DNA from 2 places in the Methylorubrum extorquens genome. Region 1 is predicted to be linked to the other one. Evidence: predicted binding sites of a transcription regulator. Region 1 holds the regulator's gene; the other holds the start of a gene.
The links. The regulator LexA, encoded in region 1, represses DNA repair genes until DNA is damaged. The targets are predictions, from matches to a motif close to TGTTCNNNNTGTGTTCNG.
Positions count from the first base shown of each region.

Region 1 (14,553 bases):
CGGTACTCGGGTGCGAATTCAACCTGAGGCAGGACATCGCCGGGGACGACCGCACCCGCGCCCTCGTCATCCCCCAGATCCACCGCCGGCTCTCGGAGTTGACGAGCCTCCAGGCCGGCCTCGGGATCGAGTTCCAGACGAACCGTGACCCTGGGCTCGTCGCGGCCATGCGGCTGATCCGCGAGTTCTGAAGCCCCTTGGCCGCCGACGGACCCGGCGGCGGCCTTTCGGGTTCTCCCGTCACCGGGAGTGCTGCGAGAGGAACACGGGCATGGCGAGCGTCGAGGCATCGGGCACCTTCGCGATCGGTGGCGATCTCACCGTCCACCGGCTCGGGTTCGGCGCCATGCGCGTCACCGGCTCCGGCATCTGGGGGGATCCGCCCGACCGGGATAAGGCGAAGGCGACCCTGCGGGCGGTGCCCAACCTCGGGATCGACCTGATCGACACCGCCGACAGTTACGGCCCCTTCGTCAGCGAGGATCTGATCCGCGAGACGCTTCATCCCTACGAGGGGCTCGTCATCGCCACCAAGGGCGGCCTGACGCGGCACGGGCCCGACATCTGGCGGCCGGTCGGCAATCCCGATTACCTGCGCCAATGCGTGCTGATGAGCCTGCGGCGGCTCGGTCTCGAACGGATCGACCTGTGGCAGCTTCATCGGATCGGCCCGGACTGCCCTCGCGAGGTGCAGTTCGAAGCAATCGCCCGAATGCGGGAGGAGGGGTTGATCCGCCATGTCGGACTGTCCGAGGTGTCGGTCGAGGACATCGAAGCCGCCCAGAAGTTCTTCCCCGTCGCGAGCGTGCAGAACCGCTACAATCTCGTCGATCGCACCAGCGAGGCCGTGCTGGCGCATTGCGAGCGGCACGGGATCGGCTTCATCCCGTGGGCGCCCCTCGACAAGGGATCGCTGACGGGCCCTGCTTCGGCTCTGGAATCGATTGCCGGGCGTCTCGGCGCGAGCGGCGGCGCGGTGGCGCTCGCGTGGCTGCTGAAGCGCTCGCCGGTGATGCTGCCGATCCCCGGCACCGGCGATCCCGGTCACCTCGCCGAGAATGCCGCGGGTGCAACCCTCACCCTGAGCGACGAAGATTTCGCCGTCCTCGACCGGGCAGGCCGCGAGGCATGGCGGGGCGGCAGCATATGAGACCCGGAACGTGCTGGCGCGCACCTTGCACCGAGGTGGCGACGGAACCGGGCAGGTCCTGAGCCTTTCCGTTTCGGGCGCCGACACGGTGCCGGACAGGAAGGATCGACATGTCGTCAGCCGGCCACCTCGCACGCTCCGGTCTTCTCGGTGGTCTGATCGCTGGCTTGGCGCTCGCCGGTCTCGCCACCCTGCCGGCAGAGGCGCGCACGAGCTGGGTCTCCGGCACCTACGTCTACGCTGACCTCTGCACGATGCCGGCGGACGGCGCGCAGGCCGGCCGGCGCATCACGCTCAAGCGGTGGCCCAAGGGGGACAACCTCGTCTACGAGGGGGCGGGACTGCCGGCCCCGATCGAGACCGCGGTTTCGATCGACGACGGCACCAAGGATGTCGCCTTCCATCTCGAGACGAGCGCCGGTCTCGTCAGCTTCCGCGGCACGGCCGGAGCCGACGCCCTGGTCGGCACGCTGCACGGCGCCGACGGCTCGCAGTCGCTGCGCCTGAAGCGCGTCCTGCGCGCCCGCGCTCAGGAGACATGCCCAGGCGAGACCACCGGCTCGATCAACTGAGCCACCGCGCCCGAACCTCCGTGGCCGGACCCTGACGCCTGCTGCCCGATAGCATCGATACCACCTGTCTCCTTCCGCCATTGACGCCGCGTGGCTCTGGCGCAAGTGAGACGCCGGGGGCGGACACGAGGCGACGAGCATGGGCGGGACGAAGCGCAGCTACCGGATCGCGGTGATTCCCGGAGACGGCATCGGCAAGGAGGTCGTGCCGGAGGGCGTTCGGGTTCTGGAACGGGCCGCCACCCGCCACGGCTTCGAGATCGTGCAGGACTGGTTCGATTTCGCGAGTTGCGACTACTACGAAGCGCACGGGCAGATGATGCCCGAGGACTGGAAGGCGCAGATCGGCTCCCACGATGCGATCTTCTTCGGCGCCGTCGGCATGCCCGAGCGGGTGCCGGACCACATTTCGCTCTGGGGCTCGCTGATCCAGTTCCGGCGCGAATTCGACCAATACGTCAACCTGCGCCCGGTGCGACTGATGCCGGGCGTGCCGTCGCCGCTCGCCGGCCGCGAGCCCGGCGACATCGATTTCTGGGTCGTCCGCGAGAACACCGAGGGCGAGTATTCCAACGCGGGCGGGCGGATGTTTCCCGGCACCGAGCGCGAATTCGCGGTGCAGGAATCGGTGTTCACCCGGCACGGCATCGATCGCGTACTAAAGTTCGCCTTCGAGCTGGCGCAGAGCCGCCCGAAGCGCCACCTCACCTCGGCGACCAAATCGAACGGCATCTCGATCACCATGCCGTTCTGGGATGAGCGGGTGCGGGCCGTCGCCGAGCGCTTCCCCGATATCCGTTGGGACCAGTACCACATTGACATCCTGACCGCGCATTTCGTGCTGAATCCGGATCGGTTCGACGTGGTGGTCGCCTCGAACCTCTTCGGCGACATCCTCTCCGATCTTGGCCCGGCCTGCACCGGCACCATCGGCATCGCGCCATCGGGCAACATCAACCCGGAGCGCCTGCACCCGTCCGTGTTCGAACCGGTGCACGGCTCGGCCCCCGACATCGCCGGCCAGGGGCTCGCCAACCCGATCGGCCAGATCTGGTCGGGGGCGATGATGCTGGAGCATCTCGGCGAGCGGGAGGCTGCCGGCGAAATCGTTGCCGCCATCGAGCGGGTACTCACGGAGCAGACGCTGCGCACGCGCGATCTCGGCGGCACCGCCGACACGCAGGCCTGCGGCCGCGCGGTCGAACAGGCGATGGGCTGAAGGACCGCCCGCGATGAGACCCGTCGTCGTCACCGTCGCGATCACCGGCTCGGTCGCCCGCAAGGCCGACAACCCGACCGTGCCGATCACCCCCGCCGAGCAGATCGAATCGACCCACGCCGCCTACGAGGCCGGCGCGGCGCTCGCCCACATCCATGTCCGCGAGGACGACGAGAGCCCCTCCCTCGATCCCGACCGGTTCGCGGCGGTGCAGGCGGGCATCCGGCGGCATTGCCCGGACATGATCGTCCAGTTCTCGACGAGCGGGGCGGGGCCCGATCCCACGGAGCGGGGCGCCTGCCTGATCCACCGGCCCGATATGGCCTCGCTCACCACCGGCTCCGTCAATTTCGGCGACGGCGTCTACGAGAACCCGGCCGCCTCGTTCACGGCGCTCGGCCAGCGGATGCGGGACGAGGGCGTACGCCCGGAGATCGAGGTGTTCGACCTCACTCACATCCACAACGCCCGCCGTCTCGTGGACGAGGGATTAATCGGCGCCGAGCCCCATCTGCAGTTCGTCATGGGCATCCGCAACGCCCTGCCGCCCGACCCGCACCTGCTCGACATCCTGCTGGCCGAGACCCGGCGCCTGTTGCCGGGCGCGACCTGGGGCGCCTTCGGCATCGGCCGCTTTCAGAGCCCGGTGATGGGCTGGGCTGTGTCGCGGGGCGCGCAGAGCGTGCGCACGGGTTTGGAGGACAACGTGCGACTCTCGAAGGAGCGGCTCGCCGACGGCAATGCCGACCTTGTCCGTCTGGCTACCCGAATCTGCGCCGAGCACAGCGCCCGGCCGGCGACACCGGCCGAGGCGCGAGCGATCCTGCACCTCGGCTGAGCCCAGGGCGTCGTCCCGAAAGGCGGTTCAAGCCTCTCTGGACGACGCACTCGCGCGCCGATCAGGCGAGAACCGGGCTCGTCTTGCGCCCCAGCGCCTCCTCGACGGTGCCGTCCCCGTCGAGATAGCCGTGGCGCTTCGGGTTCGGCATCACCAGCGAAGCGATGAACGAGATCGCCAGCATCACCGCGACGTACCAGAAGAAGCTGCTCTCGGCGCCGACATGCTTGAGCCAGAGCGCGACTGCCTCCGCCGTGCCGCCGAACAGTGAGTTGGCCACCGCGTAGGACAGGCCGACGCCGAGCGCACGCACCTGGGTCGGGAACAGCTCCGCTTTCACGATGCCGCTGATGCCGGTGTAGAAGCTGATCACGACGAGCCCGGTCATGATGAGGCCGAAGGACAGGATCGGATCGGTGGTGGTGCCGATCGCCGTCATCAGCGGCACGATCATCACCATGCCGAGGCCGCTGAACAGCAGCATGTTCGTCTTTCGGCCGATCCGGTCGGAGAGCCAGCCGAAGAAGGGCTGGATCACCATGTAGGCGAACAGCGCCACCGTCGTGATCTTCGATGCGGTTACCTTGTCCAGATGGGCGGTGTTGAAGAGGTACTTCGGCATGTAGGTCGTGAGCGTGTAGAACGACAGCGACCCGCCGGCCGTATAGGCCAGCACCACGGCGAAGGCCCGCCAGTGCTTGAGAAGCCCGGAGAGGGTTCCCGCTTCCTTCGAATCCTTGTTCTCCGCGCTCATCGTCTCGGAGAGCGAGCGGCGCAGGAACAGGGCGACCACCGCGGCCAGCGCGCCGATGACGAAGGGGATGCGCCAGCCCCAGGCCGTGAGTTGCTCGGCCGTGAGCAAGCTCTGGAGCACGACGAGGACCAGCGAGGCGAGCAACTGGCCGCCGATCAGCGTGACGTATTGGAACGAGGCGAAGAACCCGCGCTGCCCCTTGGTCGCGACCTCGCTCATGTAGGTCGCGCTGGTGCCGTACTCGCCGCCAACGGACAGGCCCTGCACCATGCGCGCGATGACGAGCAGGACCGGCGCGAGGTGGCCGACGGTCGCGTAGGTCGGCAACAGGGCGATGGCGAGCGAGCCGCCGCACATCATCAGCACCGAGATCATCAAGGAGGTCTTGCGCCCGAGACGGTCGGCGATGCGCCCGAACAGCCAGCCGCCGATCGGCCGCATGAAGAAGCCCACCGCGAAGACCGCGGCCGACTTCAGGAGTTGGCCCGTGTCGTCGCCCTCCGGAAAGAAGACCGGGGCGAAGTAGAGGGCGAAGAAGGCGTAGCAGTAGAAGTCGTACCACTCGACGAGATTGCCCGACGAGGAACCGACGATGGCCATGATGCGGCGGCGGCGGTCGGCGGCCTCGTCGAGCGGCGGCGCGGTGGCGCTGGTCTCCAGCATGCGTTTCCCCTGATGGTCCGGCCCTTGAGCGGCCGTGAGCGTTTATCAGAGGCCGGTATTTACCCGAGACGGGCCCCGCGCCGACGCGGTCGGCGGCCATTCCATGACAGATGCCGGGGAACGTTGCGCACAAAGGCTTGGATCGATCGGAACGATGGGCCCTCGTTCCGGCATGGCAGGCGGCAAGCCCTGCCGGCCACCGTGCCTGGGCCTTCCCAGTGCGGGGGGAGAGAGGCCCGGGCGGCACGAGGGTCAGCTCAAGCGCGGTTCCCCCGTCTCAGTCTTCCCAAGCACATGACAGCCTGACTTTCGGACGCCGAAAGACTCAAGCGTATCCATTCGTGCAACCCCACGGTTTTCCCGAAGAACAAGCTGGAGAGCTTATTCCGGGAACGGTTTTGCGACGTTTGCCGTTGCGTCCCCGGCTTCGGCACCAAGTCGGTCGCTGAGAAGAAACAGGGACGGAACATGACGAAACTCTTTCGCAGCACGGCGACGGCGGCGATCCTGATGTTGGGCGCGGCAACCGCACTCGCTCAAGGCGGCGGCGGCGGCGGCGGTGTTGGGGCCGGGGGGGCCGGCGGCGGTGGTGCTGGCGCAGGAGGTGCCGGGATGGGCGCAGGCGGTGCCGGTGGAGGCGCTGGAGGCGCGGGCGGCGCGGGTGGCGGTGCGGCCGGCGGAGCACGGGGCGGCGCGGGCGAGGCCGGCGGCGCAGGCGGTGCCCGTGGGGGCGCCGATGTCGGTGGGACCCGTGGCGGCGAGAGCGGCGGGGCACCCGGTGGCGCGTCGCGCGGCGGCGAGAGTGGAGAGCCGGGTGTCCGTGGCGGGCGCGAAGGTGGCCCGGCCCGTGCCGAACAGCCGAGCGAGCGCGGCAACCGCGAGTCCGGGCAGACCGACCGCGGCGGCGCAGGCGAGCGCGGCGGACGGGACGGACGAGACGGGCCGGGCGAGCGCGGCGGGCGTGACGGCCGAGATGGGGCCGGCGAGCGCGGCGGGCGGGATGCGGCGGGTGAACGCGGCGGTGCCGGCGAGCGAGGTGGTCGTGGGGCCGCCACCGAGGCGCGGGGCGCTTCGAAGAACCTGAGCTCGACGCAACGCGGCGAGTTCCGCCAGTCGATCACCCGTTCCAGCGTTCGCGCCGTCACGAATGTCAACTTCGCCGTCCGCGTCGGCACGGCAATCCCGCGCTCGGTCTCGCTGCACCCGCTACCCCCAGCGATTCTCTCGGTGGTGCCGGCCTATCGCGGTCTGCAATTCATTCTCGTCGGGGACGACATCGTCATCATCGATCCTGACACCTACGAGATCGTCGACGTGATCCCGGCCTGATCCGGCTGCACGGCACGACCGGAGAGGCGGCGGGGCGACAGCTCCGCCGCCTCTTTCGCTTCCCGAGGTATGCTTGCGGAACAGGAGAGGAACGTCTAGGCTGTTCGTGCTTTGTTTTCAACGATTCTGCGGCGCCCTCGGCCCGCGCTCGACAGCAGGTGCCGCATGCTGACCCGCAAGCAACTCGAACTGCTCCAGTTCATCCAGCAGAGGATGCAGGAGAGCGGTGTGCCGCCGTCCTTCGACGAAATGAAGGACGCGCTCGACCTGAAATCCAAGTCCGGTATCCACCGCCTTATCATGGCGCTGGAAGAACGCGGCTTCCTCCGCCGTCTGCCGAACCGGGCGCGGGCGATCGAGATCCTGCGCATGCCCGATATGCCGGCGGCCAAGCCCGCATCGTCCGAGCCGCGACGCTTCACGCCGAGCGTGGTCGAGGGCGGCCTTTCGGCCAAGCCTGCCGCGCCGAAGCCTGCCATGCTTCAGGCCCATGACGGCAAGGGCCAGTCGGTGATGGTGCCGGTGATGGGCCGGATCGCTGCCGGTGTTCCGATCTCGGCGATCGAGAGCCAGAGCCATTCGATTTCGATGTCCCCCGACTTCCTGGCGGGCGGCGAGCACTACGCGTTGGAAGTGCGCGGCGATTCGATGATCGAGGCCGGCATCCTCGATGGCGATCTCGTGGTGATCCACAAGCAGGAGACCGCCAATAACGGCGACATCATCGTCGCGCTGATCGATGACGAGGAGGCGACGCTCAAGCGCTTGCGCCGCCGCGGTTCGTCGATCGCGCTGGAAGCCGCCAACCCGGCCTACGAGACCCGCGTGCTCGGTCCCGACCGGGTGCGCATCCAGGGCAAGCTCGTGAGCCTCGTGCGCCGTTACTGAGGGCTCTCGGCGTGCGGCGGGTCTGACGGATCCGCCGCACTCGGATCGTAGGAAGGTTGGGAGTCCGACAGGGCTGCCGGCGTTGTTGGGCCGGAAGGCCGGGGCTGCCAGGGCTGCGGCCGATCGGCCCCGCGGGCGGTGACGATGTCAGGCCCTGTCGTTCCAAGGCGGATCGCGGTGGCCCCCCGCGCCGCCAGAAATGCCCGGTCGGCGATCAGCGGCGCGGCACAGCCCGGCGGGGCACGCAAGCGGCTGATGAGGATGTCGGCCCGGGCGCAATCCTCGGCGAAGGCGCGCTTGTCGGTGACGAGGGCGACGGCACGGCCGTCCACCGCCGTGAGGGTGCAGCCGATCCGGTCGCAGCGCGGACCGTCGGCGCCGGTCGCGGCCTCCGGACGGCGCCCGTCACCGTCGGCCTTCAACCATTGTTCGAGTACGAAGCCGGGCGGGCGTCCGAGGACCACGAGGCGGCCGTCCTTGCCGCGGACCGCGGCGCCCGCCCCATCCCGATCGATATAGATGTCGTACCGGATCGGGCTCGCGGCGAGGGCGATTCCAAGCCCGGCCGGTATGAGGGCGAGGAGACGCAGCCGCGATACGGGGAGTGTTGCCAGCAGCAGGGCGACGGCGAGCAGCATCAGCGCACCCGTCCCGAAGGCCGGCAGCACGACGGTGGCCTGCCCAAACCCAGCGATCCAGGCGGAGATCTCGAGCATGCCGCGCACCGCAAGCCCCATCAGCCACCAGACCGGACGGTCGAGGGCGAAGGGGTAGGCCAGCATGCCGAGTACCGCCGCGGGCATCACCGCGAGCGAGACGAGCGGCAGAGTCAGCGCGTTGCCGACGAGGCCGAAGGGCTGCACGGTCTGGAAGTGGTAGGTCGCGAACGGTGCGGTGGCGAGCTGCGCCACCAGCGTCGTGGCAAGCGTTCCGACCACCGCCTTCGCCACCCATGAGGCGGCCCGCGCGATCCGAGACGAGCTGTCGGTTCGTAAGACCCGCCCGTCGATGAGCGGCGCGCAGGCGATGAGGCCGGCCACCGCGCCGAACGACATCTGAAAACTCGGGCCCAGCAGCGCCTCCGGCTCGCGGGCGAGCGCCAGGATCGCCGCGAGGGCGAGGTTCCGCAGGCTGAGCGCCGGGCGGTCGACGAGGATCGCGCCGAGCATCACCAGCGTCATGATCAGTGCCCGCTCGGCGGCGACATCCCAACCCGAGAAGGCGCAGTAGGCGGTCACGCCCAGCATCGCCGTACCCGCCGCGATCTTCTTGATGGGCCAGGCGAGGGCGAGCACCGGCACCAGGGCGAGACCGGCTCGCACCAGCCAGAACACGACGCCGGCCGCGAGCACCATGTGGAGCCCAGAGATCGAAACGACGTGATAAATCCCCGCCGCCCGCAGCACGTCGTTGGTCTCGTTGGAGATCAGCCCGCGCTTTCCGGTGACGAGAGCCGCCGCCACCGCGCCGGCCTGTCCGCCGATCGCGTCGGTGATGCGGCGGGTGAAGGCGTTGCGGGCCGCGTCGATGGCGGCGGTCAACCGCAGCGATAGGGCCAGCGGCTCGGCCGGGGGGCCGACCTCGACCTTGCCGACCAGCGAGCCCACGGCACCGATTCTGCGAAAGTAGGCGTCGCGCGCAAAGTCGTAGCCGCCCGGCCGCACCGCCTCCGGCGGCGGTAGGAGACGGGCGGTGGCGCGGATGGCGTCCCCCGGCCGCACCGCCTGCGCGGCACGGTAGGAGACCCGCACCCGGCGCGGACGGCGCTCCGCATCGAGATCGCCGAATCGCTCGACACGCACGATCAGCCGGGCGCCGCCCTCGCGCTCATCGAGCCCTTCGACCAAGCCAACGAGCGGCGCGATGGTGACGCGGGTCAGCACAGGCCCCGCCACGGAGGCGACGCGCCAGACGCCCGCGGCGAAGCCGAGGAAGACGGCGGCAAGGCCGAGCATCAGCGCGAGCGCTACCGGGCGCGCCCGCAGAAACAGCGTCACCGCAAGGCAGAGCCCCGCTGCGATCAGCGGCGCAGCCAGCGACGGCTCTCCATCGGTCGCGGTGAAGAAGACGAGAATGCCGGCCCCGAAGGCGACGGCGAGCCAGGGGAACAGCCGCCGCTGCTCGGCCTCGCGGGCGATGCTGCCGCGCAGACCGTCGAGAGTGGCCTGCCAGAGCTGTGCGGGGGCGGGAACGCGGCCGGCGAGGAGGGCCGGAACGGCCCCGCGCATCGCCCTGCCGCTGCCCCCTGCCATGCGCCCCCTGCCGCCCCCCGCCGCGCTCCGAGACCTGCGATGCCCGCGCGGCGGGCAATCGTGACGAATTCTTAACGCATCCGCTCGCTCGTGCTACACGCCCGCAGAGACCGGCCGCGGCCGCACGCGCGCCATCCCGCACTTTTTCAAGAAGAAGCCTCCCAGCAGCCGATGTCGTCACCGGTCGTCACGCGCTTTGCGCCCTCACCCACGGGCTTCCTGCATATCGGGGGAGCGCGCACGGCTCTGTTCAATTGGCTCTACGCCCGCCGCTTCGGCGGGCGGATGCTGCTGCGCATCGAGGACACCGACCGGGAGCGATCGACGCAAGGTGCGATCGACGCGATCCTCGACGGGATGCGCTGGCTCGGCCTCGATTGGGACGGGGAGGTGATCTACCAGTTCGCCCGCGCCGAGCGGCACCGCGAGGTCGCCGAGAGCCTGCTCGCCTCGGGCAACGCCTATCACTGTTACGCCACCGCCGAGGAACTCGTGCAGATGCGCGAGACCGCCCGTGCCGAGGGCCGTGCCCCGCGCTACGACGGCCGCTGGCGCGACCGCGACCCGTCCGAGGCGCCCGCGGGCGTGAAGCCGGTGATCCGCCTGCGCGCGCCGAGCGACGGTGAGACCGTGGTCGAGGACGCCGTGCAGGGCCGCGTCACCTGGGCCAACCGAGACCTCGACGACCTCGTGCTGCTGCGCTCCGACGGCACGCCGACCTACATGCTCGCCGTCGTGGTGGACGACCACGACATGGGCGTCAGCCAAGTGATCCGCGGCGACGACCACCTCACCAACGCCGCCCGCCAGAGCCAGATCTACCGGGCGCTCGGCTGGGACGTGCCGGCGATGGCGCATATCCCGCTCATCCACGGGGCGGACGGCGCCAAGCTGTCGAAGCGCCACGGTGCGCTCGGCGTCGAGGAGTATCGCGACCGCGGCTACCTCCCGGCGGCGCTGCGCAACTACCTCGTGCGGCTCGGCTGGAGCCACGGCGATCAGGAAGTGTTCTCCACGGAGGAGATGATCGCCGCCTTCGACCTGAAGGCGATCGGCCGCTCGGCGGCGCGGTTCGACTTCACCAAGCTGGAAAGCCTCAACGGGCTCTACATCCGCGGCAGCGACGATTCGGTGCTGGTGGATGCGATCGACGCGATCCTGCCGGTCCGTGGCCCCGAGCGGGGCCTGCCGACCAAGCTGACGCCGGATCTGCGCGAAAAAGTCCTGTCGGCGATGCCTGGCCTGAAGGAGCGCGCCAAGACCCTCGTCGAACTCCTCGACAGCGCCTACTACCTCTACGCCCCGCGCCCGCTCGCTCTCGACGCCAAGGCCGAAGCCTTGCTCGCGGGCGAAGCGCCCGAGCGGCTGCGCGCGCTCCTGCCGGCGCTCGAAGCCCTCCCGGAATGGAACGCAGCGACGACCGAGGCTGCGGTGCGCCAGTTCGCGGACGGTCAGGGAGTCAAGCTCGGCCAAGTCGCCCAGCCCCTGCGGGCGGCGCTGACGGGGCGCGCTACCTCGCCGCCGGTCTTCGACGTCCTGGCCGTGCTCGGCCGGGACGAGGCACTCGCCCGCCTCCGGGATCGCTTGCCGGCCTAAAGGCCGGCCACGCGACGGATCAACGCATAAGCCCTCTCGACGCATCGGCCGAGCCGATGCGTCGAGTCGCGATATCCGCACCTCTGGGCTTCGTGGCGCCATGAATGACAATCCGGCGCAAATGACAGCCCCAACTTTTGCCGGCGGCACATCGTCCGGTCGAGGGCCGGAAGATCCTGCTCGGACGCGTATTTCGGCGTCATCTTCGCTCTGACAGAGCGCTCTGAGTGACCAAGAGTTGCGCGCGGGAACCGGTCGGATGAGATTTCATCCCTCTCGTGCAGTAACAGATGCGGCCTGTTTTTCGCATATGCGAAGAGGCCGGGAGCGGCCCACCGTTGCTGGGCGCCGACCGATCCGCTAACCCGGTGCCTCAGTGAGCGGGTGCAGTGCTCTGCTGCGGCGCCACAACGGAGCGGGCGGCATTGGCCTCCGGTCCCGTGCTGTTCCCGTCGCAAGAAAGGGTCCGCGATCCCATGAGCGCTTCCGCCAGCACCATCATCGTGGGCGACAAGAACGTCGAATTGCCCATCAAGACCGGAACGATCGGTCCCGACGTCGTCGATATCGGCAAGCTCTACGCCCAGACCGGCAAGTTCACCTTCGATCCGGGCTTCACCTCGACCGCCTCCTGCGAATCGAAGATCACCTACATCGACGGCGACGAGGGCGTGCTGCTCTATCGCGGCTACCCGATCGAACAGCTCGCCGAGAACGGCGACTTCCTCGAAACCGCCTACCTGATGCTGTTCGGCGAGCTACCCAGCTCGGCCCAGAAGGCGGATTTCGACTACCGGGTCACGCGCCATACCATGGTGCACGACCAGATGAACCGCTTCTTCCAGGGCTTCCGCCGCGACGCCCACCCGATGGCGGTGATGGTGGCCTGCGTCGGCGCACTCTCGGCCTTCTACCACGACTCGACCGACATCTCGGACGAGTCCCAGCGGATGATCGCCTCGCTGCGCATGATCGCGAAGATGCCGACGCTGGCGGCGATGGCCTACAAGTACACGATCGGCCAACCTTTCGTGTATCCGAAGAACGACCTCGATTACACCTCGAACTTCCTGCGGATGTGCTTCGCGGTTCCGTGCGAGGAATACGTCGTCAACCCGATCTACGCCCGCGCGCTCGACAAGATCTTCATCCTTCACGCCGACCACGAACAGAATGCCTCGACCTCGACGGTGCGTCTCGCCGGCTCCTCGGGCGCGAACCCGTTCGCCTGCATCGCGGCCGGCATCGCCTGCCTGTGGGGCCCGGCCCATGGCGGCGCCAACGAGGCGGCGCTCAAGATGCTCATGGAAATCGGGCATCCCGAGAACGTGCAGAAATACGTCGCTAAGGCGAAGGACAAGAACGATCCCTTCCGCCTGATGGGCTTCGGCCACCGGGTCTACAAGAACTACGACCCGCGCGCGCGCATCATGCAGAAGACGACCCACGAGGTCCTGAACGAACTCGGGATCAAGGACGACCTGTTGGAGGTCGCCGTCCAGCTCGAGAAGATCGCTCTCGAGGATGAGTACTTCATCGAGAAGAAGCTCTACCCGAACATCGACTTCTACTCGGGCATCACCCTCAAGGCGCTCGGCTTCCCGACCTCGATGTTCACGGTGCTGTTCGCGCTCGCCCGCACCGTCGGCTGGATCGCGCAGTGGGCCGAGATGATCGAGGACCCGTCGCAGAAGATCGGCCGCCCGCGCCAGCTCTACATCGGCCCGGATCGCCGCGACTACACGCCGATCGGCCAGCGGAGCTGAGCTGAAGAGCGCCTCCGGACCCCGCGGTCCGGAGGCGCTCGATGTCAAAGCTTAAGATCGCGCTTGAGGCGCATGACCACGCGATCCAGCGCGCCGAGGAAGGCCGAGCGATCCTTCGGGGAGAATGGCCTTGGACCGCCAGTGATCGCGCCGGCTTCGCGCAGGTCCTGCATCAGGTTGCGGGTGGCGAGCGCGAGACCAACCGATGATTCCGTGAACGCCTTGCCATTCGGCGCGAGCGCGACCGCGCCGGCCTTCACGCAGCGGCTCGCCAGCGGCACGTCCGCCGTGATCACGACGGAGCCGGGGCCCACGCGCTCGGCGATCCAGTCGTCCGCCGCATCGAACTTGTCTCCGACGACGATGCGTTCGATCCAGGGCTCGCGCGGCAGGTTCAGGAAGCTGTTCGAGACGACGAACACGTGCAGGCCGTAGCGCCCGGCAACGCGGTACACCTCATCCTTCACCGGGCAGGCGTCGGCATCGACGTAGATCGCGATCCTCGGGGGTGCTTCCGTGCTCATGCCGCCCGCCGCGCCTCCAGCACGATCCGGGCCGCCGCCCGGCTCGGTTCCTCGTCGCCGGGCAGCCGCATCCGGCCGTCGATGCGGGCCAGCGCGTCGAGTTGCACCCGCCGGGCAGGGCCGCCTGCGAGAAGCGGGGCCAGCGTCTCGGCGAGCCGCTGCGGCGTGCAATCGGCCTGCACGAATTCCGGCATGGCGTTCTCGGACAGGATTAGATTCGGGAGCACGATCGTCGGCACCTGGATCAGGCGCCGAGCGATGACTTCCTCGACCCGCGACACCTTGTAGGCCACCACCATCGGCACGCCGGCGAGCGCGAGTTCAAGGGTCACGGTGCCGGAGGCCGCGAGCGCGGCCCGCGCCCGGCGGAAGGTGGCGTACTTGCCGGCCTCTCCGTGGACGATCCGCGGATGCCGCTCCCACGCGGCGGCGAGCCGCTCGATCAGGGCGCGGTGACGGCTCACCGCCGGCAGCTCGATCTCGAAGGGACCAACCCGTCGGCTGAGTTCGGCCGTCGCCTGTCCGAAGACCGGCATCAGCCGCTCGATCTCCGAGCGGCGCGAGCCCGGCAGGACGGCGAGGACCGGCGGGCGGCCTTCGCGGATCGCTGCCTCGTCGGGGGAGGGACGCAGCTCGGCCAGACGCTCGATCAACGGGTGGCCGACATAGGAGCAGGGCGGCCCGCCGAGGCGGCGATGCGCGTCCGGCTCGAAGGGGAGGAGGGCAAGCACGTGGTCGATGAAGGGCACCATGCCCTTAGCCCGCCAGGGCCGCCACGCCCAGACGCTCGGCGAAACGTAATCGACGATCGGCAGATCCGGCAGGCGCTTGCGCACACGGGTCGCCACCGCATGGGTGAAGCCGGGGCTGTCGATGATGACGAGCACGTCGGGCCGGCCCGCCACGACGTCGTCCACAGTCTCGCGGATACGCCGCAGCAGGGTGCGGGCGCGGGCGACCACGGGAAGGTAGCCCATCACCGCCACGTCATCGATGGGGAAG
Region 1 covers NZ_JALJXF010000001.1:1,067,776-1,082,328, forward strand. The annotation lists gene J2W78_RS05315 (hypothetical protein) at 1-191, shown strand, start outside; gene J2W78_RS05320 (aldo/keto reductase) at 272-1,150, shown strand; gene J2W78_RS05325 (hypothetical protein) at 1,261-1,722, shown strand; gene J2W78_RS05330 (tartrate dehydrogenase) at 1,862-2,941, shown strand; gene J2W78_RS05335 (3-keto-5-aminohexanoate cleavage protein) at 2,955-3,779, shown strand; gene J2W78_RS05340 (MFS family transporter) at 3,841-5,196, opposite strand; gene J2W78_RS05345 (hypothetical protein) at 5,578-6,291, opposite strand; gene J2W78_RS05350 (DUF1236 domain-containing protein) at 6,313-6,525, shown strand; gene lexA (transcriptional repressor LexA) at 6,691-7,413, shown strand; gene J2W78_RS05360 (ComEC/Rec2 family competence protein) at 7,407-9,665, opposite strand; gene gltX (glutamate--tRNA ligase) at 9,837-11,261, shown strand; gene gltA (citrate synthase) at 11,738-13,027, shown strand; gene J2W78_RS05375 (YaiI/YqxD family protein) at 13,072-13,551, opposite strand; gene lpxB (lipid-A-disaccharide synthase) at 13,548-14,553, opposite strand, start outside.

Region 2 (14,553 bases), 3.2 Mb from region 1:
ATTCATTCGCCGCGCCCCGCGCGAGATGCACGGCCGGGGTGCCTGCACCCCGGCCGGAACGACAAGTCCGAGGCGACGCGCCAGATGATCGCGCGATCGTCGCGGGCGCATCGTGACGGACGATGTGCCGACGTTATCCGTCGGAACGATTCTGCGACCCGAATAGGATCGACCCGGCGGCGGACTTTCGGCCGGATGGGACCGGCCTCGACTTTGCCGGGACGGCGCCGAAAAACCGGCCCAGCGCCTTGCCGGCTCACCACGTGCGCCACGGCACGTCAGGGCGGACAAACGCTCCCCATATCCAGTTTAGCGAAGAAAACGGAAGTTCGGATCGTCGGACTATCCTGAGACAGATCATCGGAGAGATTGATGAAGACCCGTATTGCCGCTGCCGTCGCCGCTATCGCCCTGGGTGTCGCACCGGTCACGTCCGCCCTGGCCTTCAGCGAAAGCTATGCCCGCCCGATCCCGATGACGTCCGGCTGGACCGACTCCCTCGGCGTCCATGACGGCCCGCGCTACGCCGCCTGCCCGATGAACTCGGCCGCGGAAGGCAACGCCAACCAGCAGAACTTCCCGGTCAAGCAGTACGGCCAGACCGCGGGCGGCAACCGCTGCTGAGTCTTCGGCCCGATCCAGCCGGGACGAGCCTGATCTCTCAACCCTTGTTTGAACGCGCTTCGTTTCCGCCGAACCGGCAGCGGGATCGGCGACAGGCGCTTCGATTGGATACGAATGGAGGATTTTCGACAGATGCGGATGATGCAGGCGTTTTCTTACGGGATGATCGGTGCTCTCGCGGTTGGCCTCGTGACCACCGCGATCGGCTCTGCGAGCGTGTTGCTCAACCTCTGACGCCGAACGCCACCCTCTGATCGAAAGTCCCCGGTCGGCCGACCGGCGGTGCGATCGACGAAAACGAAAGGGCCGCCCGCGAGGGCGGCCTTTTTTCATGCGCGTTTCCCGATCGGCAGCGCGCTGCTTCATACCAAATCCGTTTGATCCCTTCGGAATAGCGGATTTGGGCTTCGCTCAGGCGCCGCGCGGGCTGGCTGATCCGGTCCCCGCTTGGATCAAGCGGCGACTGTATTGCGGGTCAAGCCATGAGGTTGCTTTCAGCGAAGGTTTTGTCGTCCTTGAGGAGGGCGTTGGCGAGGACGACGAGGCGTCGGCCGGTGGCGACGATGGCGACCTTGGCGGGTTTGCCCGCGTCTCGCATGGCCCGGTAAGGGAGCTTGAAGGTCGGGCAGGTTCGGGCCGCGACCATGCCGGCCATGTAGAACGCGGTTCGCAGACACGGTCGACCGCCCGCGATGGCGTGGCGTCCGGGATGTCCGCCGCTCTGGGTCGGGTGGGGCGCCATGCCGGCCAGACTCACCGCGGCCTTGCGGTCGAGGGCTCCGAGTTCGGGCATGTCGGTGATCAACACGGTGGCGATGCGCCGGGCGATGCCCGGGATCGAGGTGAGGATCACGCGCCTGCGGGCGAGGGCCGGATCGGCGCCGATGCGCTGGTCGAGTTCCGCCTCAATGGCCGCGCAGGCGCCCTCCAGGGTCTTGATCACCGTCCGGTGACTGTCGGCCACCAGGGGATCGAGGGCCTGGGCGAGACGCGTCTTCTCCATGGCGATCAGCTCGGTGATCTGGCGCCGACGGGTCGAGAGCGCCTTGAGCCGGACCTGATCGAGCGCGGGCGCGGGGTGCAGGTGCTCGGGCATGCGCTGAGCAAAGCGCGCGATGAGGGCTGCGTCCAGCCGGTCGGTCTTGGCGATCTGTCCTTCAGCCGTGCGGAAGGCCCGGACCCGGCGCGGATCGACCAGGGCGACCGCAAAGCCAGCCTCGGCCAGGGCGACCGTGCCGGGATGAGCATAGGGACCGATCGCCTCCAGGGCGACGCGCAGGATGCCGCGCGGGCGCAGGGCGGCGATCAGGCGTTCGATGCCGGCCGGGGTGTTGTCACACCGGAGCGGCTTGGCGGCGGGATGGAACCCGAGGTCGAGGAAGTGCTGGCCGACATCGATGCCGGCCACCGGTACGAGGCTGAGCATGGCGGATCCTGTCCTGTACGCGGGTGCCCGCCGCAGCGGGACCCAACCGATTGTTCGGAATACGCAAGACAGGGCGTCCGGGATCGTGCCGTTTGACGGTCGCGCCACGACGGCAAAGCCGGTGTCATCGTGACGGACCCGGAAACCGTCAGATCGCCAGACGCCCACGCCGTATCAAAGCACGGCCAGCCCTCAGGTACAGGAAACCGTATCAGACCTTACAGGCGAAGAAGCCTTCGCGGATCGCCTCCGGATCGAGGTTGCGGCCGATGAACACGACGCGGGAGACGCGCGGCTCGTCGGCGCCCCAATCGCCCTGGACGTCGCCGTCGAGGATCATGTGCACGCCCTGGAAGACGAAGCGCTTCGGCTCGTCGGGAAAGGCGACGATGCCCTTGCAGCGCAGGATGTCTGGCCCCTGAACCTGGGTCAGGTTCGAGATCCAGGGCATGAACTTCTCCGGATCGACCGGGCCGTCGATCTTGGCCGAGACCGACTGCATCTGCTCGTCGTGGTGATGGTGGTGGCCCTCCTCCAGGAAGTCGGGCTCCACGTCGAGGATGCGCGCGAGGTCGAAGGCGTTGCGGTCGAGTACCTGATCGAGCGGGATCGCGCAGCGCTCGGTGCGGTGGATCTTGGCCCAGGGGTTGATCGCGCGGATCTGGCCCTCGACACGGTCGAGATCCTGGCCCGAGACGAGATCGGACTTGTTGAGCAGGATCACGTCGGCAAACGCGATCTGGTTCTTCGCCTCGGGCGCGTCGGTGAGCCGGTCGGTGAGCCACTTGGCGTCGGCCACCGTCACCACCGCGTCGAGCCGGGCGGCCTCGCCGACATCCTGATCGACGAAGAAGGTTTGGGCCACGGGGGCCGGGTCGGCGAGCCCGGTGGTCTCGACGATGATCGCGTCGAACTTGCCGCGGCGCTTCACCAGCCCGTCCATGATGCGGATCAGATCGCCGCGCACGGTGCAGCAGACACAGCCATTGTTCATCTCGAACACTTCCTCGTCGGCGCCGACTACGAGGTCGTTGTCGATGCCGATCTCGCCAAACTCGTTGACGATCACGGCGTAGCGCTTGCCGTGCTGTTCGGTGAGGATGCGGTTGAGCAGCGTCGTCTTGCCGGCGCCGAGATAGCCGGTGAGCACCGTCACCGGGATCTTTTGGGATGCGGCGAGGGGGGAGGCGTCGGACATGGCAAACCTGGGCAGAGGGAGCTGTGAAGGGTATGGCCTGTCATATTGTATCAACGGGCGTCCATGAAAGGCCGCGCCGTTGCAACGCAGCCTCTTGTCACGCTCCGCCGTTCGAACGGGCCGGCCGCAGCCCCTCGCTGAGGGCCGCCAGCGTCCGCCCGAACCCCTCCGGGCCGGCGAGGAACCGCTCCAGCAGCAATGAACCCTCCAGCGTCGCCACGATCATCCGGGCATGGGCCTGCGGGTCGAGGCCGGCGCGGACGCTGCCGGAGATCTGGCCCTCCTCGATCACGCCGGCGAGCCAAGCGATGTGCTTCTCGAAGAAGGCGGTGATGGCGCGGCGCAGGGCCTCGGGCAGCGTCTCCAACTCGACGGCGAGCGCCGCGCACAGGCAGCCGAGCCCCTGCTCGACCCCACCGAGATAGAGCCGGCCATAGGCCTCGATCCGGGCGACCCCGTCGCTGGTCGCGCCCGAAATCTCGTCGAGCGCCGCGTCGTAGCGCGCGTCGTAGGCCTCGATCAGCGCCTGGGCGAGCGCTTCCTTGGTGCGGAAATGGTGGTGGATGCTTGCCTTGCGGATGCCGACCGCCTCGGCGAGGTCGGCGTAGCTGAAGCCGGAATAGCCCCGGCCGCGCACCAGGATCTCGGCCTCGCTGAGGAGCGATGCGCGCGTGTCTCTCATCGTCCGTCCGTTCGTATCGGGCCGATCACGTGCCCGCGATGGACCCCTTCGTTTCGCGATGGTGGCACTTGACGGCGCAAAAATCTACCTACTAGATGGTTTGCACTATATCGACAAAATCAGCGGGAGGAAGCGGCAGATGGCGGCACGGACGTGCCAGGGTCACGAGTCCGGCGGAGACGGGCGATGAGCGCCCCCGTCACACGCCGCGCGGCCTTGTTCGGCGGGTTCTGCCTGTGCTGCCTGCCGCGGGCGGGCTTTGCCGTCGATGCCATGACTATGGAGGAGGTCGCACCCGGCACCTTCATCCGGCGCGGGCCCGACGCAGAAGCGACACCGGCGAACGCTGATGGGATCGCCAATATTGGCTTCATCATCGGGCGCGACGGGGTGCTCGTGACGGAATCCGGCGGCAGCCTGGCCGACGGGCAGTGGCTGCGCCGGGAGATCGCCCGGCGCACCGACAAGCCGATCCGCTACGTGATGCTCACCCACGTGCATCCCGACCATGTCTTCGGTGCCACCGCCTTCCGCGGCGACAACCCCACCTTCGTCGGCCATGCGAGCTTGCGCGGTGCGCTCGATGCCCGGGGCGCGTTCTACCGCCAGCGGCTCGTCGAGATCCTCGGAGAGGCGGCGGCGGGCGAGGTGGTCTACCCGACGATGGAGGTGAAGGATCACGCCGAGATCGATCTCGGAGACCGCACGTTCCAGCTCACCGCCCACGGTGCTGCGCATACGAGTTGCGACCTGTCGATGCTCGACACCGGCAGCGGGCTACTGTTCCCCGCCGACCTGCTGTTCGTCGGCCGTATCCCCTCGCTCGACGGCAGCCTGCTCGGCTGGTTCAAGGAGATCGAACGGCTGAAGGCGGTGGGCGCCGCCGACGCGGTGCCGGGCCACGGCCCGACGCGGGTCGCGTTCGCGCCGGCGATGGCCGATCTCGCGCGTTATCTCTCGGCACTGCGCGACGAGACCCGCAAGGCGGTGGCCTCCGGCGTGCCGATCGAGGCCGCGGTGCAGACCGTCGCGCTGGGGGAAAAGGACAACTGGGCGCTGTTCGACACCTATAACGGCCGCAACGTCACCCAGGCCTACCAAGAACTCGAATGGGAATGACCGCCGCCCGCTTCGGGGGACTTCAAGGAAGGAAACGCGCCATGAAACGCCTGATGTTCGCCCTCGGCCTGACCCTCTCCGCGGCGGCGCTCGCGCCCGCCCCGGTGCTGGCCGGCGCCACCGATACCGACGAGGAACGCGCCGCCCGCTGGACCGAGATCAAGGCGTCGATCTTCGGTGACCGGAAGGTCGAGGCCAGCGACAGCGCCGTGAAGATCGACGCGCCCGCTCGCGCCCTCGACGCCGCCCTGGTGCCGATCGGCCTGACGCTCGCCGACAAGGACAGCGTGAAGGGCCTCTACTTCATCATCGACGACAACCCGTCGCCCTACGCGGCGCACTTCACCTTCGGCCCGGCCGCCGACCCGGGCGAGATCAAGATGCGGGTGCGGGTGAACAACTACACCAACGTCCACGCCGTGGTGGAGACCAAGGACGGGCGGCTCCTCGAATCGGCCAAGTTCGTCAAAGCTTCGGGCGGCTGCTCGGCGCCGATGGGCATGAGCGACGAGGAGGCGATGAAGGGCATGGGCGAGATGCGCATGAAGTTCGTCGGCGACGTCCAGCCCGGCAAGCCGGCCGAGGCGACGCTGATGGTGCGCCATCCGAACTTCTCGGGGATGCAGATGAACCAGCTCACCCGCGACTACACCCCGGCCCGCTACATCCAGGCGCTCGACGTGACCTACGGCGACACGCTCGTGTTCCACCTCGACGGCGACATCTCCATCGCCTCGAACCCGGTCATCAACTTCGCCTTCAAGCCGGAAGGACAGGGGTCGCTCAAGGTCACGGCCTCGGACAACCAGGAAGGGCGCTGGGCGCAGACCTTCCCCGTTCCGTCCGCGAGCAACTGACGCCGATGGGGAAGAGCATGCGGGTGATCGCCAGAACCGCGGCGTTGGCCGCCCTCGGCCTGATGCTCGGCGCGGCCGGCCCTGCCGACTCGCCGGTCAACGTGCCGGAGCCGGACGGGCTCTATACCGGGCCGCCGAAGGGCTACACCCCGGCGACCCTCAAGGGCGCGACGGTCATCGATCTGAAGGGGCTCGAGGGCCTGCTGGCGCAAGGGCCGGTCCTCATCGACGTGGTGCTGGCCGACCGCCGGCCCGAGGGCCTGCCCGCCGACCGGCCCTGGCTGCCGACCCACCGCTCGCTCCCCGGCGCAGTCTGGATGCCGGGCGCGGGCGGCGCCCCGCTCGCACCCGAGAAGGAGGAAGCCTTCCTCAAGCGCGTCGCCGAGCTGACGGGCGGGGACAAGGCCAAGCCCGTCGTGACCTTCTGCCGGCCGGAATGCTGGGGCAGCTGGAACGCCGGCAAGCGGCTGGTCGCGGCCGGCTATAGCCGCGTCCACTGGTTCCCCCCCGGCGTCGAGGGCTGGCAGGACGATCACGACACCGCCGTCGCCAAGCCCGATCCGGCCTGGGCGCGTGTCGACAGCGCGCGCGCCCCCCAGCGCTGAGCCTTTGAGCTGAGAGGCCGTGAGGACACCGATGACGAACCGCCGGAACGTTCTCATCCTCGCGGCGGCCGTCCTGGCCGGCGGCTGGGCCGGTGCCGGACAGGCCGCCGAGTCCGCCGCCTACGACCAGAAAGCCTTCGAGGCGGCGCAGGCGGCGGGGCGGCCGATCCTCGTGCAGATCTCCGCGCCGTGGTGCCCGATCTGCCGCGCACAGAAGCCGATTCTGGCCGCGCTCTCCGCCGACCCGCGCTTCAAGACGCTCGCCGTCTTCACGATCGACTTCGACACGCAGCGCGAACTCGTGCGCCGGTTCGGAGCGCAGATGCAGAGCACGCTCATCGTCTACAAGGGCGGCACTGAGGTTGCCCGCTCGGTCGGCGAGACCCAACCCGAATGGATCGAGCAGCTCCTCGAAAAAGCGCTCTGACACGTTTTTGCCATGATTCGGCCAAGTGTGCTCAAGAGTCTAAATTTCGAGCAATCTCAATCGCCTCGATCTTCAGGCTACGCCATTGACACCGGCTTGGATGTGGCGGAAAAACGGCGGACCCGGAGGCGGTCCGAAGTCTAGGGAGGAAACGCCCGAAAAAGGGCGAGCGGGACGACCGAAGCGCATTTCACGTTGATTGCCGGCCGCCGCTTTCGGCGGTCGTTGCGTGAAGGAGCCGGAACGCCGCAGGAGAAGGCAGGCCCCTCCGGGTGAACCTTCTCGTCGTGACACTTCGCGTCCGATCCACCGGAACCGACCTACAGGCCCCCTGCGGGGCGGCGCGATCGGGCTTATAGAGGCGTTCCGCACGCCGCGCCCGATCCGATGGGCGCCCCCGGGAACGCCAGACTCCGGATCACGAGCCATGTCGCAGGTCGTTCAAACGCGCCGTCTCCAGGCGGTCGATCTGATCAAGCGCAAGGCCGAGGGGCGCAAGATCATCGCGCTCACCGCCTATCACGCGCACACGGCGGGCATCGTCGATGCCTATTGCGACTTCGTGTTGGTGGGTGATTCTCTCGGCATGGTCATGCACGGCATGGAATCGACCCTGCCGGTGACCCTGGAGATGATGATTCTCCAGGCCCAGGCCGTGATGCGCGGCACCTCCCGCGCCCTCGTCGTGGTCGACATGCCGTTCGGCTCCTACGAGGCGAGCCGCGAGCAGGCTTTCCTCAACGCCGCCCGCGTCCTCAAGGAAACGGGCGCCGGGGCGATCAAGCTGGAGGGCGGCGCGCGCTTTGCCGAGACGGTCGCCTTCCTGACCGAGCGCGGCGTGCCGGTGATGGGGCATATCGGCCTCACCCCCCAATCGGTGAACACGATGGGCGGCTTCAAGGTGCAGGGGCACGGGGCCGGCGACGAAGACCGCCTGCGGGCCGATGCCCGCGCGATCAGCGATGCGGGCGCCTTCGCCATCGTGTTCGAAGGCATCGTCGAGCCGGTGGCGCGGGCCATTGCCACCGACCCGACGATCCGCGCGGCGACCATCGGCATCGGCGCGACCGCCGCCTGCGACGGGCAGATCCTCGTGCTTGAGGACATGCTTGGCCTGAGCGACCGGGTACCGCGCTTCGTCAAGAGCTACGGCTCGCTGCGCGCCCATATCGAGGAGGCGGTGCGCGCCTATGCCGATGAGGTGCAGGCGGGCCGCTTCCCGGCCGAGGGGCACACCTACCCGCCGCGGTGACAAGGCCATCGCTTCAGAGCGATCACCCTGGGTTTCGGCCGGCCCCAATCGCTGGCGCCCGCCTGCGCAGGCACAGTCCGGCTTGACGAAACGCCCCCCATCGGGCATTGACCGCGCCGGAATTCGGCCGGGGCTTCCCGGCCTTTTGCGTTTCGCCCGCGCTGGCGCCGCCACCAGCGAATCGCCCCTCGACCCGCTTTAGGAGCGCCACGCCATGGCCAAGGCCGTTACCGTCAAGATCCGCCTCGTCTCGACCGCCGACACGGGCTACTTCTACGTCACGAAGAAGAACTCCCGCACGCAGACCGAGAAGATGGTCATGAAGAAGTATGACCCGGTCGCGCGCAAGCACGTCGAGTTCAAGGAAGCCAAGATCAAGTAAGAGAGATCAAGTAAGCCGGTCTCGCCCAAATCCCGGACCCCGACCGCCTTCGGGGCGTGTCGGTGCAGCCGGGGGCGAGATACCAAGCGTCCGCTTCCCTGGGAAGCGATGCGGCAAGGCCGCTCCGGCATCGGGGCGGCTTTTTCGCGTTCCGGCACCCGCTTCCTTGTAGCATCGACCCATCCTCACGGAGTGCTGAAGAATCAGGGCGGCCCGGCGTAACGCTCGCGCAAGCGATCGCGTCTAGGGTCGGCGCATGAACGCCTTGCCCAGCTGCCTCGCTCCGGCCGGTATCGGCCTCACCATTGCCTCGGCCGCCACCGTCCTGGAACGGTCCGGCTACGCGCATTCAGCCGAAATCACCCTGGGGGCCGCCCTGGTGGCGACCGCTCTGGTGGTGTTGCTGCGCTCGGCCCCGGCCTGGTTCCGGGTGAGCTGACGTTCTCGCCGAGGCGTGGCCGGTCGCGGGCTCAGGCGCGGTCGAGCCGGGCGGTCAGCATCCGCACCTTGAGGCGGGGCGAGAACGGCAGGCCCGCCAGCACCCGCTCCCGCCGCACCACATCGCCCGCCCGCGGTCCGCGCGCGCCGACCACGCTCTCTCCTCGCGCGGCGATCCGAGCCGGTAGAGCACCGTATGCCCGTCGCATCCGGCCGAGCGCCATGTCCGGCCGCGCCGTGCCGACGAAGCGGTCGAGGCTGCGGATCCAGCCCTCCGCCGGGATGTCGCCCGGCTCCAGGCACAGCAGCCACTCGCGCCGCGCCGCCCGCGCGCCCGCGCTCCACGGGTTGGCGCCGGGCGGGCGCACGACCAAGGTTGCACCGCTGCCCTCGGCCACCGTCTCCAGCGCGGGGCAGGCCTCCGCCGTCACGATCACCGCGTCGCCCACGAGCCCGGCCGCCACGCCCGCAACGAGTGCGCTCAGCGTGTCGGCGAGGCACTCGATCGCGGCAGGGTCGGCGGATCGCGCCACGTGGATGAGGCCGGAGATCATGGGGGGCGAATACCCGATTTTCCGCCTTCGCAAAGCACTCGTTGCGCTGCCCTCGCCTTCGACGGCCCCGGAGGACGGACAAAGCCCTCACCTGCACGAAACTTGTGCATCCCCGCTTTTCATGTTCGCGCTATGTTCTTATGAAGAACGCGAGCATGGCATGACGGTGGGGTTCGGGGTGGGGAACGGACAGACGCCGCTTCGGGGAAAGCCGACCGGCTTCTCACAAGGCGGTTCCCCGGTCGCGCCGGAGGCACGGCGCGGTCGCGGGGCGACCGCCAACCCGGAGGGGCGCTTCGAGGCGACCCGGCACGAGACCTTCGACGATGGCTGGCCGGGGGAGGCGGAACGTGTCCGGCGTACGGAGGTGACGCCGGAACGCGCCCGCCACATCATCACCCGCAACGCCTCGCCGGACATCTCGTTCGACCGGTCGATCAATCCGTATCGCGGCTGCGAGCACGGCTGCGTCTATTGCTTCGCCCGGCCGAACCACGGCTATGTCGGGCTCTCACCGGGTCTCGATTTCGAGACGCGGCTGTTTTCGAAACCCGATGCGGCCGCCCTGCTGGAGCGCGAGCTGTCGGCGCCGGGCTACCGGCCGCGGACCATCGCGCTCGGTACCGCGACCGACCCCTACCAGCCGATCGAGCGCACGCACGGCATCACCCGCGCCGTGCTGGAGGTTCTAGCCCGGTTCCGCCATCCCGTCGGCATCGTCACGAAGTCGAACCTGATCCTGCGCGACCGCGATCTCCTCGCCGAGATGGCGGCGCAGGGTCTCGTGAAGGTGGCGATCTCCGTGACCACCCTCGATCCGGATCTCGCCCGCCGCATGGAGCCGCGCGCGCCGCATCCGCGCAAGCGCCTGGAGGCGATCCGGAGCCTGAGTGAGGCGGGCGTGCCGGTGATGGCGATCGCTGCACCCGTCATTCCCTCGCTCAACGATCACGAGATCGAGGCGATCCTCGAAGCGGCTCGGACGGCGGGCGCGCGGGAGGCCAACTACGTGCTGCTGCGCCTGCCGCACGAACTCGACGAACTGGTCGGCGACTGGTTCTCGGAGCATTATCCGGGGCGCAAGGCGCACGTCTTCTCCCTGCTGAGCGGGGCCCGCGGCGGCAAGGCCTACGATGCCGCCTTCGGCACCCGCATGATCGGGCAGGGCCCCTATGCCGACCTGATCCGCCGCCGCTTCGCCCTGGCCAAGCGCCGCCTCGGCTATCCGGAAGAACCGGTGCGCCAGACGACGGAGCTGTTTCGCCGGCCGGAGAGGGCAGGGGACCAGCTCGCTTTGTTTTGAGGAGTCTCGGGGGAGGGCGAGCGCATCCCCTCGCCCCGCGTGCGGGGAGACGGCAGCCGAGGGTGAGGGGGCTTGGCCGGAACAGGCTGATCCTGAGCCGCCCCCTCACCGCCGCTGCGGCTGCGCCTCCGCTTCCCATGGGCAAGACGGGGTGGCCATGGGCCTCTCCCCGCGTGCGGGGAGAGGGGGGCTCAACGGGACACGCAGCGATCCAACCGCGTCACGCGTCCGAGAGGGCGCGCGCGGCCTCGAACCGCCCCGTGAAGCTCACCCGGTGGTGCGGGCTGCGACCCTGCGCGGTGAGGCCGGCAAGGTGGGCGGCGGTGCCGTAGCCGGCATTGCGCTCCCAGGCATAGGCCGGGTGGCGCGAGGCCAGACGACGCATGATCTCGTCGCGAACGGTTTTGGCGACGATGGAGGCGGCGGCGATCTGCGGCACGAGGCGGTCTCCGCCGATCACCGGGCGGCAGCCCTGCGTGAGGCCGGGAACCGGATCGCGCCCGTCCACCAGCACGGTCGCGTCGAGCCCGAGGCCCAGGACCGCCCGGCGCATGGCGTCGAGGGTCGCGCCGCGCACGTTCACCCGGTCCACCAGCGCCCGCGAGCCCGCCGCGAGCGAAACCCGCGCATGCGCCCGGATCAGCGGGGTCAGCGCCTCGCGCGCGGCATGGTCCAGGCGCTTGCTGTCGTCGAGCCGGGCCAGGATCTCCGGCGGAAAGGCGACGGGGTCGAACCAGACGGCCGCCACCATTACCGGACCGCACAGGGCCCCGCGCCCGACCTCGTCGCAGCCGATCACCGCCGGATAGGTCGCGGCAAGTGCCGGATCGAAAGGGCGCGGGGCTTTGACGGATTTCGGTCGAAGGGCCATGGCGCGGACCCTCGCATTCTCGCGGTCGCCGGTCATCCCGGGGCGGGTCAAAACCCGGCGGACAAGGGGGACCACACTGAAAAAGTATCCGGCGGCATCCGATCGGTCCCGCCGGAAGGTCGGCGTCGTTCAGCCGGGGCGCGGCAGCGGGGCGCCGCTCGGATGGCGGGCGGAACGCCGAGCCGATCCGGGCGCGTGGGCGGTCGCTATGTTGTCGTAGAACTGGCGGGCGCTCTCGGCCCAGGTGTAGCGCATCGCCTCCGCCCGGCAGCGCTCTCGCGGGATCGCGAGCGCGGCGAGCGCTGCCGTGCGCAAGTCCGCGTCGAGGGCGCCCGCGCCGGTGCCACCGATCACGTCAAGGGGCCCGGTCACGGGATAGGCCGCCACCGGCAGGCCCGAGGCGAGCGCTTCTAGCAGGACGATGCCGAAGGTGTCGGTCAGGCTCGGAAACACGAAGGCGTCGGCGCTGGCATAGACCCGCGCCAGCGCCTCGCCGGTGAGCGCACCGAGGAAATGCGAGTCCGGCGCCAGCGCCTCGAGCCGCGCCCGATCCGGCCCGTCGCCGACCACGACCTTTGAGCCCGGCAGGTCGAGGCTGAGGAAGGCGGCGAGGTTCTTCTCGACCGCGAGCCGGCCGACCGAGAGGAAGATCGGCCGCGGCAGATCGCGCAACGGGCCGGCTTCTGTCTCTTCATCGCGGGGGCGAAAAAGGTCGGTATCGACGCCGCGGGTCCAGCGCATCAGGTGGGTGAAGCCGCGCCCGGCCAGTTCCCGTTCGAGAGAGGGCGTGCTGACCATGGTGCCGCTCGCCGCGGCGTGGAAGCGGCGCAGCCACGCATAGCTCCAGGCCTCCGGCACGGGGGCGCGGGCGGCGAGGTATTCGGGAAAGCGGGTGTGGTAGCTCGTGGTGAAAGCCTGCCCCCGTGACAGGCAGGCGGCGCGCACCGCGTGGCCGATCGGCCCTTCGGTGGCGATGTGCACATGGGTCGGCGCGAGCCGCTTCCAGCGCGACAGCACCCGGCCGCGGGTGACCAGCGAGAGCCGGATCTCGCGGTAGCCCGGCATCGGCAGGGAGGGGAAGTCGGCCGGCGTCAGCATCAGCGCCTCGACGCCGAGGCCGGCGGCGGCCTCGGCCATGCGCTCCACGGAGCGCACCACGCCGTTGACCTGCGGGTGCCACGCATCGGTGGCGAGCAGCAGCCTCATGCGGGTCTCGTGTGTGGGGGAAAGGTCAGGCGACGGCGCGTCGGATTTCGGGCTCGAAGCTCTCCGCCGCACGGCGCTCGCGCAGCAGGGTCGGGTAGTGCAGCACCTCCATGCGGCCGTCGTAATGCTCGACGATGCCGGTGCAGGATTCCACCCAATCGCCGGTGTTGAGGTAGGTCAGCCCCTCGACCTCGCGGTGGGCCGCGTGGTGGATGTGGCCGCAGATCACCCCGTCCGCGCCCTGGCGCCGGGCTTCCGTGGCGAGGAAGGTCTCGAACTGGCCGATGAAGTTGACTGCGTTCTTCACCTTGAGCTTCGCCCAGGCCGAGAGCGACCAGTAGGCGAGGCCGAGGCGACGCCGCACCCGGTTGACCACGGTGTTGACCGCGAGCGCCGAGGTGTAGGCCCAGTCGCCCAGATGCGCGAGCCACTTGGAGTGGCGCACCACCATGTCGAACTGGTCGCCGTGGATGACGAGGTAGCGCTTGCCGTCGGCCGCGACGTGGACCCGGCTGTCGGCGATCTCGATGCCGCCGAAGGTCATGCCGATATAGTCGCGCAGGAACTCGTCGTGGTTGCCCGGCACGTAGACGACATGGGCGCCTTTCCGCACCTTGCGCAGCAGCTTCTGCACCACGTCGTTATGCGCCTGCGGCCAGTACCAGCCCGAGCGGAGCTGCCAACCGTCGACGATGTCGCCGACGAGGTAGATCGTGTCGGCATCGACGTCGCGCAGGAAGTCGAGCAGCAGGGCCGCCTGGCAGCCCTTGGTGCCGAGATGCAGATCGGACAGGAAGAGCGTCCGAACGCGGATGGTCGATTCCGGATCTTGGGACACGGGCGCCTCCGGCTCCTCACAACCGCATCGCGATGCGGGAGAGCCAAATCGCATTCCGATCTCAGTTTGATGACGGCGGGGTGCATCAACCTGCCCCGCTTCCGCGCTCCGGCCGGCCTTTCCCGGTTTCGGGCATCGCGCCCGCCCACGGCGTGCCGCAGACCCCGCCCGCGGCCGGCGCATACGAAAATCTTTTTGTTTTTCAGTTCAGTTTTTTCCGTTTTCCATTCCCCGGCGGGGGAGGCATAACGGCAGCCAAGGTCATCCGCCGTGCGTGCCTCGTGCATGCGCGGCAGCACCCGGCAGAGGTGTGGGAATGGCCGCGACGGATGGGAGCGCTGGACACGCAGCAGGAGCGCGCTTGAATGCGGCGCTGGGCTGACGCATCGAGGGTTCTGTCCTTTGGAGGCGACCGGCGCGGCTGCACGCGCCGCGACGCGGGCGGCACGACGGCCGCTTCGCCGCTCCGGGACGGTCAACGATCCGACATCGCAGTGGTACGGTCCCGGCCGGCGGAAGGCATCTTTGCGCGCGGCCTTGCGGCGGGACTGAACGACGTTTCGCGGCGGGCTTGCGCCCGCCATCAGGATCGGGCGGGATCGCGGCCGCGAAGGGCCGCTCTGCCCAGAACGACTTAATTGGAGGAAATTCTCATGGCGGCAACGAGACGTCCGGGACGCAACCACCTGTTCGTTCCCGGCCCGACCAACATCCCGGACCGGGTGATGCGCGCCATGTCGGTGCAGTCCGAGGATCACCGCTCGGTCGATT
Region 2 covers NZ_JALJXF010000001.1:4,221,598-4,236,150, reverse strand. The annotation lists gene J2W78_RS19795 (hypothetical protein) at 373-624, shown strand; gene J2W78_RS19790 (IS110 family transposase) at 1,100-2,050, opposite strand; gene J2W78_RS19785 (CobW family GTP-binding protein) at 2,262-3,248, opposite strand; gene J2W78_RS19780 (TetR/AcrR family transcriptional regulator) at 3,346-3,930, opposite strand; gene J2W78_RS19775 (quinoprotein relay system zinc metallohydrolase 2) at 4,117-5,049, shown strand; gene J2W78_RS19770 (quinoprotein dehydrogenase-associated SoxYZ-like carrier) at 5,091-5,906, shown strand; gene J2W78_RS19765 (rhodanese-like domain-containing protein) at 5,924-6,511, shown strand; gene J2W78_RS19760 (thioredoxin family protein) at 6,543-6,938, shown strand; gene panB (3-methyl-2-oxobutanoate hydroxymethyltransferase) at 7,366-8,190, shown strand; gene rpmG (50S ribosomal protein L33) at 8,405-8,572, shown strand; gene J2W78_RS19745 (hypothetical protein) at 8,829-9,011, shown strand; gene J2W78_RS19740 (hypothetical protein) at 9,043-9,564, opposite strand; gene J2W78_RS19735 (PA0069 family radical SAM protein) at 9,725-10,867, shown strand; gene J2W78_RS19730 (ribonuclease HII) at 11,088-11,738, opposite strand; gene J2W78_RS19725 (glycosyltransferase family 4 protein) at 11,868-12,944, opposite strand; gene J2W78_RS19720 (UDP-2,3-diacylglucosamine diphosphatase) at 12,970-13,782, opposite strand; gene J2W78_RS19715 (aminotransferase class V-fold PLP-dependent enzyme) at 14,436-14,553, shown strand, end outside.
Region 2: a site for LexA is predicted at 9,687-9,704, ahead of J2W78_RS19735 (PA0069 family radical SAM protein). Genes of this name have one in related genera too.